Regions from separate parts of the Halomonas sp. Mc5H-6 genome, predicted to be linked through region 2. Evidence: predicted binding sites of a transcription regulator. Region 2 holds the regulator's gene; each other region holds the start of a gene.
The links. The regulator LexA, encoded in region 2, represses DNA repair genes until DNA is damaged. The targets are predictions, from matches to a motif close to TACTGTNTANNTANACAGTA.

Region 1 (4,210 bases), on a different contig from region 2:
AATAGCGGCACCCACGGCCACGGCTTCGTCCGGGTTGACGTCTTTTCGTGCGTCCTTGCCGAAGAACTCAGCGGCTTTCTGCTGGACCAGCGGCATGCGCGTCTGACCACCGACCAGGATCACGTCGTCGATCTCGGAAGCCGACAGGCCAGCATCTTTCAGGGCCACCTTGCAAGGCTCCATGGAACGCTGCACCAGGTCGTCTACCAGCGACTCGAGCTTGGCGCGGGTCACTTTCACGTTCAGGTGCTTCGGACCGGTGTTATCGGCCGTAATGTAGGGCAGATTGACATCGGTCTGCTGGGCGCTGGAAAGCTCGATCTTGGCTTTCTCGGCGGCTTCTTTCAGACGCTGCATGGCCAGATTGTCGCCGGACAGGTCGATGCCGCTGTCGGACTTGAACTGGTCCACCAGATAGTTGATCAGCGCCAGGTCAAAGTCTTCACCGCCCAGGAAGGTGTCGCCGTTGGTGGCCAACACTTCAAACTGGGTTTCGCCGTCGACATCGGCGACTTCGATGATCGAAATATCAAAAGTACCGCCGCCCAGGTCGTATACCGCGATGGTCTTGTCACCGCGTGACTTGTCCATGCCATAGGCAAGCGCCGCAGCAGTCGGCTCGTTGATGATACGCTTGACCTCCAGACCGGCGATGCGACCTGCATCTTTAGTGGCTTGGCGCTGGCTGTCATTGAAGTAAGCCGGCACGGTGATGACCGCTTCGGTGACGGTTTCACCAAGGTAGTCTTCTGCCGTCTTCTTCATTTTCTTGAGCACTTCCGCGCTCACCTGCGGCGGTGCCATTTTCTGGCCTTTCACTTCTACCCAGGCATCACCGTTATCGGCTTCGGTGATCTTGTACGGCACCATCTTGATATCTTTCTGAACAACGTCGTCTTTGAAACGACGGCCGATCAGACGCTTGATGGCATAAAGCGTATTTTCAGGATTGGTCACCGCCTGGCGCTTGGCGGCCTGACCGACGAGCGTCTCACCGTCTTCGGTGTACGCAATGATGGACGGCGTCGTACGGCCGCCTTCTGCGTTTTCAATGACTTTTGCACTGTCGCCATCGAGCACCGATACACAGGAGTTTGTGGTGCCCAAATCAATACCAATAATGCGTCCCATAATAAGAACCTCGTATTCGGTTGTTTCAATACATCAAACTGGTTGCGGGATTTCCCGCGGGGTTGCCCCTTTATCTGGGGGCCACCTGAGACTTTTCAAGGCCCTTTTTTAAGCCTTTACTGCGTTATGACTCATTCGCTTTCTGACTGACCACGACCATGGCCGGGCGGACCAGACGCCCGTTCAGCAAGTAGCCTTTCTGCATGACCTCCATGACCGTATTCGGCTCCTGCTCAGGGTTCGGCACCATCGCCATGGCTTCGTGAACCTGAGGGTCAAACGGCTCACCCTGGGGGTCGATGCTTTCAACGCCAAACTTGCTCAGCACATCGAGCTGCATCTTCAGGGTCATCGAGACCCCTTCGCGGTGCACCTCGGAGGCATCTTCCTGCATCGACTCAAGCGCTTTTTCGAGGCTGTCGATGACCGGCAGAAGCTCTTTCACAAACTTTTCCAGGGCGAATTTGCGCGCCTTTTCAGCTTCCTGCTCCGCCCGGCGGCGCACGTTTTGCGCTTCGGCGGCTTCTCTTAGCGACTGATCCTTGGCTTCTGCAAGACGCTGCTCCAGGTCCTGCACCTTGGCGGCCAGAACATCGACTTCAGCCTCATCGTCGACACGATCGACAACGGCCTCGTCGTCATTAATGAGGCCTTCCAGCTCACCTTCAACCAGGCGATCTTCAGATTCCTGTTCCGGCGTCTCTGATTCCTGCTCCTGGCGAGCCAGCTCGTCATCCATCGGGGTTTGCGGTTCTTTTGCCATGCCTTGCTCCTGCAACGTTCGAGGGGCGTGCGGTACGCCCAAATAATTAAGTAGCGACGTAAATTGGCTCTGCACCGTATATGGGGACCATAAAAGCCATCTCAAGTGGGCATTGAAGCGCGTTTTCGACTACTGTATAAAACAACAATATTCAGACGCATTGACTACGCTCGTTCCGCTGCGCCTCAGGAGGCCCTCATGCTGACTCAGCTTGCCATTCGAGATTACGCGATCGTTGAGCACCTGGAACTCGACCTGACCCATGGCATGACCGCCATTACCGGCGAGACCGGGGCAGGCAAATCGATTCTGCTGGGCGCCCTGGGCCTTTGCCTGGGCGAGCGCGCCGACGCTGGCAGCGTCCGCCACGGCAGCGAACGCACTGATCTATCGGCGCGTTTTGATATTCAGCATTTACCCGCGGCCAGCGAGTGGCTTAGCAGCCGCGAACTGCCCAGCGATGAATGCCTGTTAAGGCGGGTGGTAACAGCAAGCGGGCGCTCCAAGGCATGGATCAATGGACAACCGGCCACGATCAGCGACCTCAAATCGCTTGGGGAGCATCTGGTGCAGATTCACGGCCAGCATGCCCACCAGGCGCTGATGCGCGAAGAAACCCATCTCGCACTACTCGACGATTATGCGGGCCTTCGCGATACCGCCCAGCGGCTGGCCGAGACGTACCGTGACTGGCGCAGCGCCAACCGCCGCCTCAAGCAGCGCAAGGAAGCAGGTAGCGAGGTAGAAGCCAAACGGCAGCTGCTGCGCTATCAGGTGGAGGAGCTCGATCAGCTGGGCCTTGCTGAAGGCGAACTACAAACCCTTGAAGAAGAACAACACTCCCTTGCCCACGCCGATGAAACACTCCGCGAAACGCAGTTTGCCGCTGACTGCTGCGCCAGCGATGAGGGCGGGGCACTGTCGTTGCTCAACCAGGCTTATACACATTTAAGCGCCTTGCCGGGCAGCGATAAGGGCACGCTGGCCAACACCCTGGCGATGCTCGGCGACGCGCGCATTCAGGTCGAAGAGGCCGCCAGCGAGCTGAACCGCCTCGCCAGCACCACCGAACTCGACCCCGAGCGCCTGGCATGGGTGGAAGAGCGTTTAGCGGACGTGCACCGTATTGCCCGCAAGCACCATGTGGCACCGGAAGAAGTCTGCGCACTGCATGCGGAGCTGAGCCGGGAAGTCGCCGAGTTGGATAACAGCGAGAACGACATCGAAGCCCTGGGCGCCCAGGTAGCGGAACTTCGCGAGCGCTATCGACGTGACGCCAAGCACCTCAGCGAGGGTCGCCAGAAAGCCGCCGTCCGTTTGGGGAAGGAGGTCCAGCAGCAGCTAAGCTTCCTGGCCATGGGCAAGGCACGCTTTGAAGTGGAGGTCACGCCCCGAGACACCCCGGCGGCAGAAGGCCTCGATCAGGTTCACTTTTTAATCAGCGCCAACCCCGGGCAGCCCGCCAGACCGCTCACCAAGGTGGCGTCCGGCGGTGAGCTTTCGCGCATCAGCCTGGCGATTCAGGTCGTCGCCGCGTCCCACTCCACCATTCCAAGCCTGGTGTTTGATGAAGTGGACGTCGGGGTTTCCGGTGCTACCGCCGAGATTGTCGGCCAGCTGCTCCGCAAGCTGGGTGAAAACGGCCAGGTAATGACGGTCACCCACCTGCCTCAGGTAGCCGCCCAGGCTCACCAGCACCTGCACATTGAGAAACACGCCCGGCGCGATACCACCCTGACGCACATGGCCCTGCTGGATGAACAGGGCAGAGTCAGCGAACTGGCTCGCATGCTGGGCGGCGTCAAACTCTCAGACCAAACCCTGGCCCATGCCCGTGAAATGCTCAATGCCAGCCAGCGCCAACCCCACTGACGATGGCGGGCTGAGGGCTACTGGGCAACCGTGTGTTTCAAGCGCGCAATAAAACGCCCCTAGGCCGCCTGGTATTCAAGCCAGGCAGCCTAGAGGCATTGGGGCGTGCATCAAAGCCCGAGCTAGGGTTAACCCCTATTTCTTATTAGTTGGCCCGCTGTCCTGGCGTGTTACGTCCGATCCTCGGGGGCGCACGTATAACACCAACGCATGGTCAACTAATTCATAGCCGTGCTCTTCCGCGATTTCTTGCTGGCGTCGCTCAATGATCTCGTCAACGAACTCGACGATTTCACCGCTTTCCAGACACACCATGTGGTCATGGTGGTCTTCTTGCGTCATCTCGAATACCGCGTGGCCGCCATCGAAATTATGACGAATCACGAGGCCCGCCGACTCGAACTGAGTCAGCACACGGTAGACAGTTGCCAGCCCCACATCTTC
Region 2 (4,210 bases):
GAGCCATCGGTGGCAGGCGTGTCAGTCCTTGCTTGATACGCTGGACGCGTCCGCCTTCCTGGTCCACTGCCAGCAACAGGTCGGGGCGAAGCTTACGCACCTGGCCGCACAGCTTTCTGACCTGATGGGCATCTTCGACATTGCGCCCAAACAGGATAACGCCACCCACCGCGGGGACTTTCAGCAACTGCCTCTCTGCGGCGGTCAGCGTTGTCCCCTCAAGGTCCAACATGACCGAGCCCAAAGGATGTGTCATAGCGGGATGTCCAAAAAAGGCGCTAACTCTAGACGATGATTAGCGAGGAGTCCAACGATCAACGGCTGTCGTGTAACCAGACAGGCGTCCCTGGTATCGCATGCTCAAACAGCCAAAGAAGATCGGCATTACGCAGCCGTACGCAACCATGGGAAGCGGGCTGCCCCATGGGCTGGTCCGGCGGCGTACCATGCAGATAAATATAGCGGCGCTGAGAATCGACCTGACCACCGCGGTTTATCCCCGGTTCCAGGCCACACAGCCACAGAATGCGAGTCAGAATCCAGTCTCGCTCGGGAAACGCGGCCGCCAGCTCGGCGTTAAAGACTTCTCCCGTCCAGCGGCGTCCTTTGAAGACAGCGTTTTCCGGGGCATCGGCGCCAATGGCGGCACGAATATAGTGCCAGCCCAGCGGCGTTTGCCCGCTTCCCTGCTGATTACCCAGGCCCTGGCGACCGGTGGAAATGTCGCACTCATGACGACACACATCGCCCTGCCAGGCGCGCAGCCGTTGCGAGTGGGTGTCGATTTCCAGCCACAGCCCCTCCCGGGGCGGCATGTCAATGAGCGACGGTGTCTGCATGGTGCTCAATGCCTTTCTCATCAGGTAACGGCGCGTTCATCGCCGCCACCACTACCGGCCGCAGGCGGCGAACCAGATCGCGGACCGACACGTGCTGGTGGTAATCCTTTTCGGCAATATCGCGCAGCGCATCCAGCCCTGAAAGCGTAAAGATAACGGTACCCAACATAAAGTGTAGCCGCCAGAAGCGCTCGGCGTCCGGCAGCTCCGGTGTCGCACGGCGAACCAACTCGGTAAAACGGCTGAACACATCGCCGTATTGCTGCTGGATATAACGGCGCAAATGACCCTGTGCCTGGCTGTATGCAAGCCCCAGCAAACGCATGAAGACTTTGAGGCTATTGCGTTCGGCAGGCACCGTCAGCACGGTTGTCGCCATGGTTTCGAGGAGCACTTCAAGGGGGATGTCACGACCCTCGTAGCGGGCTTCAAGTTCATCCAGGGCGCTATGAAAGCGTTGGGAAAACGGATCCAGATAGCGAGCAAACACCGCCTGGATGAGTGCTTTCTTGGATCCAAAGTGATAGTTCACCGCGGCAAGATTGACCCGTGCCTTGCTGGTAATGTTGCGTAAAGAGGTTTCGGCAAAGCCGCGCTCGGCAAAAAGCACTTCAGCGGTATCCAGAATGCGCGTCACCGTATCCGATTGAGCCATGCTGCTCTTCTCCTAAAACGGGCCAAAAAAGCGGGCCATAAAAAACGGATGTTTTAAACAAACTAGGATACTACGTTATCGGTTGTTACCTCTCAACGTTTACCTGAGCACCTGCCCCGTCCCCATCGTGACCTCGCATCTCTATATACATCAATTTGTTAGCTGACTTACCTCAAAGATATACTGGACAGGAGAACATGCTGTATACTTAACCACATACTGTTAATTACGCACTGTTAACCACGTCGGATAGGTCAACAGAAACGCAGTCTTGCTCACTTATTCAATCTGGAGGCTGGTATGTCGCGGCCATTAACCGTTCGCCAACAAAATGTGTTCGACTTTATTGTCAAGACCATGGGTGAGCTCGGCTATCCGCCCACTCGGGCTGAAATAGCCAAGGCGCTGGGGTTCCGCTCACCCAATGCGGCAGAAGAGCATTTGCGCGCCCTCGAGCGCAAAGGTGTCATTCGCATTATTCGCAATACGTCTCGTGGCATACGCCTGCCCAACCAGGAGCCCCAGGAAACGCCAGACGCTCTGCCAGCCTCAGACGCTGCCAGCGGCCTGCCAATTATTGGCGAGGTCGCAGCGGGGAGCCCCATTCTCGCCGCTGAGCACATTGATCGCTACTGCCCCCTGCCCGCCGACTACTTCACGCCCAGGGCCGATTACCTGCTGCGCGTGCGAGGGCTGTCGATGCAGAACGTTGGCATTCTCGAAGGCGACCTGCTTGCCGTGCATCGTACCCAGCGCGTCCGCGATGGCCAGATTGTTGTCGCCCGCCTGGAAGACGAGGTAACCGTCAAGCGTTTCAAACGCGAGGGCCACCAGGTCACGCTCATTGCGGAAAACCCCGATTTCGATCCGATCAATATCGATTTACGTACCCAACCGCTCGATATTGAAGGGGTTGGGGTCGGCGTCATCCGCGGGGGCAATGGCCAGTCGCTCGGCTAGCTGAACACGATGGTTTTATTGCCGTGCACCAGCACGCGGTCTTCCAGGTGCCAGCGAAGGCCGCGAGCGAGAACGGCTTTTTCCACATCACGGCCAAAACGTACCAGATCGGTCGGCGTGTGACAGTGACTGACCCGGTGGATGTCCTGCTCGATGATGGGCCCTGCATCCAGCTCCTGCGTCACATAATGGCAGGTGGCACCTATCAGCTTGACGCCACGCTGATAAGCCTGGTGGTAAGGCTTGGCGCCAGCAAAAGACGGCAGAAAGCTGTGGTGGATATTGATGACCTGCCCCGCGTAGCGTTCACATAACGCCGGCGGGAGAATCTGCATGTAGCGCGCAAGCACGATACTATCGGCCCGGGCATCGTCAATATGCGCCTGCACCTGCTCAAAGGCCGCTGTCTTGTCCGCTGGATCCACCGGCACATGGTGATACGGAATTCCATACCACTCGGTTAACGAACGCATGTCATCATGGTTGGAAATAACGCCCACGATATCGCAGTCCAGCTCCCCCACCTGCCAGCGGTAAAGCAGATCGACCAGGCAGTGGGATTCTCGTGAGACCATCAGAACAACACGCTGGCGTTTCTGAGTATCGACCAGTGCCCACTGCATGTCGAACCGCTCCGCCACCGGCTCGAAGGCTGAACGTAACGCCTCTGCCGACATACCCAGCGAATCCGCCAATATTTCGTAGCGCATGAAAAAACGCCCGGTTTCCAGATCGGAATGCTGGCTGGCCTCGGTGATCGACCCGCCCTGATCCGCGATAAAACTCGAAACCTTCGCGACGATCCCCACCTGGTCCGGGCAGGACACCACCAGACGATAAAAATGCGACATAGTCATTACTCTTCAAAGTTGCCGTTCACAGTTGCCGGGCGGCGATGATCAGGCCGTCCATTGGCATTAAACAAACGTCTAGTGTACAGAATGCAGCGCCCGCAATCACCGCCCGCAACGGCAGTGATTGTTAGCCGCCCGCCCCATCCCGTATAGTTAACCAATTACTTTCTAGGCTTTATTACTCTGATGCATCCACCGCGCGTTCATATTCGTCCCCGTCGTCGCCCTCCCTTACGCCTCCTGCCGTTAGGCGGCTGCGGGGAAATTGGCATGAACCTGACGCTTTATGGATACGAAGACCACTGGGTCGCCGTGGATTGCGGCATGATGATCCGCCAGGATTTACCCAATGCGCCGTTGCAGGTGCCCAACCTGGAAACCCCCAAAGCCCTGGGCATTGCACCGCAAGCGCTCTACATCACCCACGGCCATGAAGACCACATTGGAGCGGTCGCCTGGCTCTGGCCCCACTGGCAGTGCCCCATCTATGCGACGCCGCTGGCGGCCGGCCTGCTGCGTCTTAAGTTTGCCGAACATCAACTAAGCAGCGCTGCCATTCACGTAGTCGAACCCGGTGAGGCATTGGAAAGCGGCCCCTTCACCCTGCGCTACCTGGCGGTTCCGCACTCGATACCCGAGAGCTGCTCGCTGATGGTCATGGCAGGCCGCTACCGGGTATTGCATAGCGGGGACTGGAAGCTTGATCCTGAACCGATTATCGGCGCGCCGATCAATCAGGCGCAGTTCAAGGCATTGGCGCCGGTTGACCTGGTCGTGGGGGATTCCACCAACGCCCCTATACCCGGCCACTCGGGCAGCGAAGGCGATGTCGCAAGAGCGCTTGTTGAAACACTCGCTGGCTGCGAAGGGCGCGTCATTGTTTCCTGCTTCGCCAGTAATCT
Region 3 (4,210 bases), on a different contig from region 2:
AATCGGGATAGTGTTCATCCTGCCTGATTGCCGAGAGTGCCCCGGAGGCAAATCCCAGCAGCTGATCGACCCATACCGCCAGCATTGCCGTCTCCACTTATAAAAGACCCTATTGAAAAGCGACATAGTCTAGCATGACCATTGGGGGCACGCAGAGAGGATTGGCAAGATCGCCAAGGGCTGCGCGGGCAGCCCTTATACCCAGCCAAGCAACGCTTTATCAGGAGAGCAAACCAATGGACACGCTAACACTGACCACCTGCCAGGGGGCCGAAATAACGCCTCATGTCCAGGCACTGGCACGCCTGCGCATCGAGGTATTTCGTGATTACCCCTATCTGTACGATGGCGACTTAAGCTACGAAGCGGATTACCTGGGTCGCTACGCGGATAATCCAGACAGCCTCTTCGTTCTGGCCTTCGACGGCGACTCACTGGTGGGTGCCGCCACCGGACAGCCCCTGGCCGATGAAGTCGACGAGTTCCGCCGCCCGTTCGAGGCTAATGGCATTACCCCCGCGAGCGTGTTTTATTACGGCGAGTCGGTGCTGCTTCACGCTTACCGTGGCCGCGGCATTGGCAAACGCTTCATGGCCGAGCGCGAGGCGCATGCCAAGCTGAAGGGATTTGATATTGCCGCCTTCTGCGCTGTCGAGCGCCCCGCCGACCACCCGCTCAAGCCATCCAACTATCGTCCGCTGCACGGCTTCTGGAATGCCCAGGGGTACCAACGTCACCCGGAACTCACCACCACTTTCGCCTGGAAAGACATCGGCGAAAATGAAGAGAGCCACAAAACGATGGTGTTCTGGATGAAGCGTCTGGATTAAGCCGCTCGGACCCATTCAAGCAGGGGTGCCGTCCGCGAGTGCATATCGAGCCGTGCCCGCAAGCGCACCAGGTTCCAATAATGGCCATTCAGGGCACGGGAAAGCAGCAGCGTATCGGCGGGGGGCTGCAGGCGGTCCATGGCCGCCCATACCTTGGGCGTCAGTTCGCGCAGGCGGCGATGGACACGCACATCGCTGAAGTCCTGTTCACCGGGGCTAAACAGCGGCGCCACACACTCAGCGGATTCGCGGTAAAGCGACAAGGGAGCCCCCTGCCCCTGGCGGCCGCCCATTTGCATCAGCGCTTCATCCATCGCCATCGGGTCATGGGCAAGGGTCGCATCGAGGAGCTGCATCATTGCTTTCAGGCGAGCCTCGGGCACCGGAATCACGGCGCCGAAATCGTAAATCACCAGTCGACCTTGGTCATCGGCCGCAAAGTTACCCGCGTGCGGGTCAGCGTGCAGCTCGCCATAGGTGAACAACTCTTCAGTGATCCAGTCCGCCAGGGCCGACGCGACTTTCTGACGAGTATCATCGTCGGCGCTATCCAGCTCACGTAGCGGCGTGCCGTCGACAAAGCGCATGGCGAGCACGTGCTGGCCGGATAGATCAAACAGCGGCTCAGGAATGACCAGGCGCGCGTCTTGCTGATAACGCTCGCGGTAGCGCGCCATCGCGTCGGCCTCAGCACGATAGTCGAGCTCATCGCGCAGCCCCGCCGCCAGCTCTTCAAACAGCGCATCCAGCCGCGCCTGGGGAACCTTGAACCAGCGGCCAAGGCTCATGATACGCCTGACCTGCTTGAGATCACTTTCCAGTACATCCGCTAACCCAGGGTATTGCACCTTTAGCACCACCGTCTCGCCAGCATGGGTGACCGCCTTGTGCACCTGCCCCATGGAAGCGCTGGCAAAGGGGCGCTCCTCAATTGCCTGGAAATGCTGTTCAATATCGCCGTACTGCATCACCAGCGCCTCGCGGATGCGCGGCCAGGGCATTGGTTCCGCCTGGCGTTGCAGGCGCGCCAGCTCCTCGGCAAGATCCGGCGGCAGCAGGTCATCCCACTGGGACATGATTTGCGCCAGCTTCATGGCCGGGCCCTTCAGCTCGGAGAGACCCTCGAATAGTGCCTCGCCCAGGGACCGCCAGTCTGCCTGGCCACCCAAGCGTGTCTTGAGCAGCGCTCCGCCGGTGCGAGCACCCAACCCCATCAAACGTCGTGTTCTTCCGCGATCTCGCATTTAAGTCGCCTCGTTGACCATATGACATGCAGCTTACGCAATCCGGTTAAATTATACAAAAGCTATACGAATAATCGCCACATGTCATTTTTCAGACAACCTTTCGCTATGCTCACCGGCATACGGTGTCTGTTACCATATTCCTACGTTACACAATTTAAGGCATCTCCCGTATGCGCTTGATTATCGCCGAAAAACCCAGCCTTGCCCGAGCGATTGCCGAGGCGCTCCCCGGAAGTGCCAGGCGCCAGGAAGGCGCGATCAGTTGCGGCGATACCACGGTGACCTGGTGCCTGGGCCACCTGCTGGAACAGGCGGCACCGGAAGCCTACGACCCCGCCGATAAACAGTGGCGGCTGGACCGGCTGCCCATTGTGCCGCAGCAGTGGAAACTGATGCCGCGCTCAAAAGCCCGAGGCCAACTGGCGGTGATTCGCAAGCTGATCAAACAGGCCAACGAGGTTGTTCATGCCGGTGACCCGGACCGTGAAGGTCAGTTGCTGGTACAGGAAGTGATCGACTACATGAAGTACCGCGGCCCGGTACAACGGCTGCTGATCAGCGACCTCAACAGGCCCGCCGTCAGCCGCGCGCTTGCCAGCCTGCGACCCAATGCCGAGTATCAGCCCCTGTTCCAGGCGGCCCAGGCCCGGGCTCGTGCTGACTGGCTGTACGGTATCAACCTGACCCGCGCCTGGACCCTCACCGGCCGCCAGGCGGGCCACGACGGCGTGCTTTCCGTGGGCCGTGTGCAAACCCCGGTACTGGGCTTGATCGTGCGCCGCGATAACGCCATTCGTGATTTTGTGCCCCACCCGTTTTATCACCTATGGGTGGATCTCAAGGTCGCTAAGGGCCAGCTGCGCGCCTGGTGGGTGCCCAAGGAACACCAGCCGCTCGATGATCAGGGGCGCTTGATCGACCGCCAACCCGCCGATGCGTTGGCAGGGCAGCTACCCGGCGCCTCAGGTCAACTGACAAAGCTCGACCAGCAGGAGAAACGCCAGGCACCGCCGCTGCCCTACTCGCTGTCTGCCCTTCAGGTCGATGCCGCCCGCCGTCACGGGCTTTCCGCACAGGTGGTGCTGGATATTTGCCAGCGGCTATACGAGCAGCACAAGCTAATTACCTACCCGCGCTCCGACTGCCGCTACCTGCCCGAAGAGCACCTTCCGCTAGCCCAGCGTAGCCTGAGCGGCGCCTGCCAGAACGACGATGCGCTTCAACAGTGGCTGAAAGGCGCGGACTTCTCGCTACGTTCCAAGGCCTGGAATGACAAGCAGGTAGGCGCCCACCACGCAATCGCCCCCAGCGGCAAACCGGCCGACTTTAGCCAGCTCTCCGCCACCGAAGGCCATGTGTTCCGACTGATCGTACGCAACGTCATGGCCCAGTTTTATCGTCCCCTGCGCACCTTTGAGGTCAAGGCCGAGTTTACGCTGCTTGATGAGGCCTTCCACGCTCGCGGCCAGAGCATCCTCGACCCCGGCTGGAAACCGCTGTTCACCACCCGCGATGAAAGCCCGCCGCTGCCGCCGCTCACCCAAGGAGAAGCCTGCCAGGCGCTGGGGGCAGGCGTTGAGGAGAAGGAAACCCGCCCGCCGGAACCCTTCACCGATGCCAGCCTGATCAAGGCAATGATGAACATCGGCCGCTACGTGGACGACCCTGCCGTGCGCCGCACCCTGCGCGACACCGACGGCCTGGGCACCGAAGCCACCCGCGCCGGTATTATCGAAACGTTGGTCCAGCGCGGCTATCTGGTACGCCAGCAAAAGGCCCTGCGCGCCACCAAGCTCGGCAGCGCCCTGATCGCCGCCCTGCCTGAAGCGGTCAGCACCCCCGAACGCACCGCACTCTGGGAACAGCGACTGCGCGCCATCGCCGAACTGCAGGACGACGCCAACACCTTTCAGCAGGCGTTACTGGATGACTTGCGTGGCCTGCTCAACCATAGCGATGCAGGGAAACTCAGGCAGAGCCTGCAAACGGCACAAGGCGTAGCCAGTGGCCCGGCGAAGCGCTCAGGCAAGCCGAGAAAGCGTTATAGTAAGAAGAAAACCAATAGTAGGAGTAATAAAACAACAGTTCAGTAAAGCTAACGCCTTATCGACTTGGCAGCTAATGGGGCAATGG
Region 4 (4,210 bases), on a different contig from region 2:
ATGGCGATTTCATTCTGCAACCCGGGGCACTGCTCGAGCTGATTGGCCAGGGCGTGGGTAAGCTGATTTAACGCCGGGGGGACGCTGAAAAAACGCGGCCTATCGAACAGGCGCTCAATCTCGCTGCCTTTTTCAAGCGTGGCCAGTTGAGCCACGGGAACATCCAGCACCAAGGTCCGGTTACTGCCATCGCCCTGGTACTCGTGGTGGCGCGAAGAGGGAATCAGACAGCCACGCCGGGCCGTCACTCTTTCCCCCCGCCCCTCCATCGAAAGCTCCGTGACACCACAGGTCGCCAGTATCAGCTGATGGAAATCGTGGGTATGGGCCACCTGCTCCTGGGATAAGTTGCGGCTATGCAGCTCAAAAAGGGCCATGGTGGTTTACCGTATTTCGTCGAATGCGATTCATTCACTATAAAACGGCTCGGCGACAAAAAGCGAGGGGGCAGCCAACTGTGCGTTAACGCTCTACCGAGCGTGCAATATGGATGACACGCTGTCATCAGCAAGTCATGGGCTCGGGTTAGGGTGGCAATAAGCTGCCATAAGAGGTTAGACAACATGCCACAGCGTCGACGCCCTCCTCTCAACGCCCCGCTCAGTGACCAGGACGTCGCGGCGCTAACTCATCTAGCCAACGGCAATGCTCTCTACCTGCAACGTGAGGCTGACCGCGAGGCTCGGCGGGGATCGGCATTGGCGCTGCTTCACTCAACGGCGTCAACGGCTAACGCGCAGCCGGGATGCATGAAAGTACTGATGATTTCGGATGTCTATTTTCCCCGCGTCAATGGCGTCTCCACCTCCATTGCCAGCTTTCGCGGTGCCCTTGAGCGCCTGGGCCACTCAGTCACACTGGTCTGCCCCGACTACCCGTTGGGCCAAGTGGACGAACCGGGTGTACTGCGCATCCGCTCGCACCGGGTACCCGGTGACCCGGAGGATCGCATGATGCGCTACCGCGATCTGCTCGCTCTGACAGCGCAGCTTGCAGGCAAGGCGTTTGACCTTATTCATGTCCATACGCCCTTTACTGCCCACTATGCCGGTGTTGCCCTGGGTCGCCGACTCGGGCTTCCGGTGGTCGCGACCTACCACACACTTTTTGAGGCGTATGTTCAGCACTATATTCGCTGGTTACCACGACGCTGGCTACGCCTGGCCGCGCGGCGGCTTTCGGCACACCAATGCCATCAGCTAAGCGCCTTGGTAGCTCCCTCCCAAGCGATGCAGCATGCACTTATTCGCTACGGCGTGACCACGCCTACCACGGTGATTGCTACCGGCCTGGCGCTGGAGGCGTTCTGTTCGCCTCGGCATGACAGCGACTTTCGGGCGCATTACCACCTACCCCAGGAAGCACGACTGCTGCTCTATGTAGGCCGCACCGCCTTCGAGAAGAACATCGACTTTCTGATCGACATGCTGCCCAAGGTATTAGCCGAACACCCCACCACCCGGCTGATTATTACCGGCGAAGGTCCGGCCCATGACTCGCTTGTCCGGCGGGCTCAGGCGCTTGGCGTGACGGAATCGGTGCTATTTCTCGGTTATCTCGACCGCAGCGGCCCTTTGCAAGCGGCCTACCGCGCCGCCGATGTTTTCGTCTTTGCATCACGCACGGAAACCCAGGGGCTGGTACTGCTGGAAGCGATGGCACTGGGCACACCGGTGGTCTCCACCGCCACCATGGGCACGCTTGATGTCTTAAAAGAAGGTGAAGGCTGCCTAATCGCCGAGGAAAACCATAGCAACTTCGCCACTAAGGTTAACCAGCTATTAAGCGATGAAACACGCCGAGTACAGCTCGCCGAGCGCGGCCAAACCTATGCCGCCAGCTGGCACGAGGACGCCAAGAGCGCAGAGCTGGTTGCTCTTTATCGAAAGCTGGCGGCTGAACGTTTGGCTAATCGAGGAAGTAAGTAAGACAGTAAGGGCGGGAATCGCGATGGACACTTTGTAGACACACTCAAGCATCCTGAAGGAGAAAAGCTCAACGTCCAGACACAAAAAAAGGGGCCTAAGCCCCTGATTTTAAATATGGTGCCGGTGGCCAGACTCGAACTGGCACGCCTGTTACAGCGGCGGATTTTGAATCCGCTCTATCTAATTTCAAAGGCCGCGCTTGCACAAGGCTTTACAAAGAAATCAGCACCTTACCGATTTACTATATTTGCATACAGTGTATTGGTCGCATCGGTTCTGCGACCAAACTGCGACCACCCCGCTTGCATCCAACGATGACCATGGATTATCGTTCCCTCGAATACTGTATATATTACCAGCTTTAATAGAGGTGCCTATGTCCCAGAAAACCTATGAGCAGTTAGTCCAGCGAGTGCAGCGCGCGATCAACAGCCCGCTGGCTCAGTCTGAAAAGTGTGCCGAGATCTCACGCCAGCCAGACGACCACTCAGAAGACTGGGCGCGCATGCTGGATGATCTCGGCACCGTTGAAAATGTCACGCTGACACCCCTCGATGACACAGCGGAGCATGTAAGTATTCGCTGGAACCCTGCCGAAGCGATGTAATGACTACCGCTTGCTCGCATTCCTAAATAGCTGGTCTTTATCTCCCTCAGTCAACCCCAGCGCATCGGCAATCTGATTAAGCTGCGCATTCATGCGATCCCAAGTGCCTGCTTTCTGAATCCAGTTGCGAGCAAGTTTCCGTTCTACAGGGTCTTCAATGGCGTCGATCACCTGGTCGACTTGCTCATCAAGCCCTTCGACAATCAATTGCTCCATGCCCTGACGAGCGGATACTGATGCACTCTCCCGCCAGTCCTGCAGCTGTTCCTGGCTCATCGGTATCTCGGGGTAGCCGTCGAACTCGGCAAGCGTGTTGCCTGCAGCCAGCCAGGCTTCGACATCGGCGTATAACTCATTTAATACCGGCACGATCGCGCCTTTCTTTAAGCGTCCGTAATCTTCTAGGCAGACGACGCGCGATGATTGCTTGTCATAGGAGAACATTAGCGGAATCCTTCTTCGTTGATTTGTAGGTGAGTGCCAGCGAGTTGATGAGGTTGCGAGAATCAGCCCATTTGGCGTGCCCGCCCCAGCTGGCCAGAAACTTCCTTAGCTCTTCGGTTTCCCCTTCCCTGGCATAGCGGGTGATTTTCCGCTTGGCGCGTCGTACGCTATCTTTTCTTAGAAGCTTGTGTGTGGGCCAAATCCGGTACCCCAGGAAATTGACGCCGCGCGTGACCGGCTGCACGTTCCACTTGCTAAAGCGAAGGCCTAGCGCTTCGTTGCTATAGCGCTCCAGCTTATCTTTTAGTTGAAATAAGTAATCACGCTCATAGCCGAACACTACGACATCATCCATATAACGCAGGAACCGGCTTTCGCGGCAATGCTGAGCCAGGTAACGATCAACTTGTGTGCCGTTAACATTGGCGAACAGCTGACTGGTCAGCCAGCCTATATCCAGTCCGGTGCCCGTGCGTGGGACAAAGCGCTCTATTAACCACAGTGTGGCGCGACAGCTGATTTTGGCGTCGATGCGGCGCCATAGCGGCTCTCTCTGGATGCTGGCGAAATACTTTGAGTAGTCGGTTTTTAGTGCATATACCGTGCCGTCACTCCTTCCCATTTTCCTCATCATTGCTTGCGCCTTGATCGCACCGCTGTGCGTCCCGCGGCCTTCTCTGCAGGCGTATGACTGAGGCAGCATGCCTGCCTCAAAGATCGGCGCGGTCACGCCGTGAAGGGCGTGTTGCACGACCCTGTCTTCAAAGGGTAAGGCTGCTATGACGCGAGGCTTGGGCTCTCGAACCGTGAAGATGCGAGGATCGCCATGGAAGTATGAGCCCTCCAAAAGTCGCTCGCGTAGCAGCCTGAGGTTGTAGGCCTCATACTCTCGAAAATTTAAGTAGCCGCCTGAGTTTCGGCGGCCTTTTGCGGCCCGCTGGTAAGCGGTCCACAGGTTGTCCGGTGCGGTAATACGTTCAAACAGATTGCGGTACTTCTTGCCCATGACGATCCTTGTCAATAAATGCCGTGCGCAGGTCTCGATATTGGCGGTGCGCCTCACTACGCCCTGTTTCACGGACCTCGAAATGTATTCCCCGAGGGAGGTGTGTACTCGGCTGACCACCTGAAAGGCAGTCGCCTCCGGCGCCCGTAGGTAGCCGGACGGCTTAATTCGGTAATGGTCACAGGCCGCGCGCGAACCGATGTTGCTGTTCGAGTTGTCGGGCGC

Region 1: recN (DNA repair protein RecN) is a predicted target of LexA. The motif match lies at 2,025-2,044, and genes of this name have one in related genera.
Region 3: NH395_RS01820 (DNA topoisomerase III) is a predicted target of LexA. The motif match lies at 2,116-2,135, and genes of this name have one in related genera.
Region 4: NH395_RS17995 (DUF1654 domain-containing protein) is a predicted target of LexA. The motif match lies at 2,270-2,289, and genes of this name have one in related genera.

Annotation. Positions count from the first base shown of each region.
Region 1 is NZ_JAMXSI010000016.1:53,671-57,880, forward strand. Features, by position in the region: gene dnaK (molecular chaperone DnaK) at 1-1,131, opposite strand, end outside; gene grpE (nucleotide exchange factor GrpE) at 1,256-1,894, opposite strand; gene recN (DNA repair protein RecN) at 2,093-3,766, shown strand; gene fur (ferric iron uptake transcriptional regulator) at 3,902-4,210, opposite strand, start outside.
Region 2 is NZ_JAMXSI010000013.1:37,662-41,871, forward strand. Features, by position in the region: gene nagZ (beta-N-acetylhexosaminidase) at 1-256, opposite strand, end outside; gene NH395_RS15450 (L,D-transpeptidase) at 315-839, opposite strand; gene NH395_RS15455 (TetR/AcrR family transcriptional regulator) at 817-1,494, opposite strand; gene lexA (transcriptional repressor LexA) at 1,795-2,454, shown strand; gene purU (formyltetrahydrofolate deformylase) at 2,451-3,305, opposite strand; gene NH395_RS15470 (ribonuclease J) at 3,579-4,210, shown strand, end outside.
Region 3 is NZ_JAMXSI010000001.1:391,310-395,519, reverse strand. Features, by position in the region: gene NH395_RS01835 (SEC-C metal-binding domain-containing protein) at 1-85, opposite strand, end outside; gene NH395_RS01830 (GNAT family N-acetyltransferase) at 237-830, shown strand; gene NH395_RS01825 (AarF/ABC1/UbiB kinase family protein) at 827-2,074, opposite strand; gene NH395_RS01820 (DNA topoisomerase III) at 2,248-4,170, shown strand.
Region 4 is NZ_JAMXSI010000022.1:18,791-23,000, forward strand. Features, by position in the region: gene NH395_RS17980 (helix-turn-helix domain-containing protein) at 1-377, opposite strand, end outside; gene NH395_RS17985 (glycosyltransferase) at 564-1,928, shown strand; tRNA gene NH395_RS17990 (tRNA-Leu) at 2,044-2,138, opposite strand; gene NH395_RS17995 (DUF1654 domain-containing protein) at 2,305-2,535, shown strand; gene NH395_RS18000 (hypothetical protein) at 2,539-2,979, opposite strand; gene NH395_RS18005 (reverse transcriptase domain-containing protein) at 2,966-3,985, opposite strand.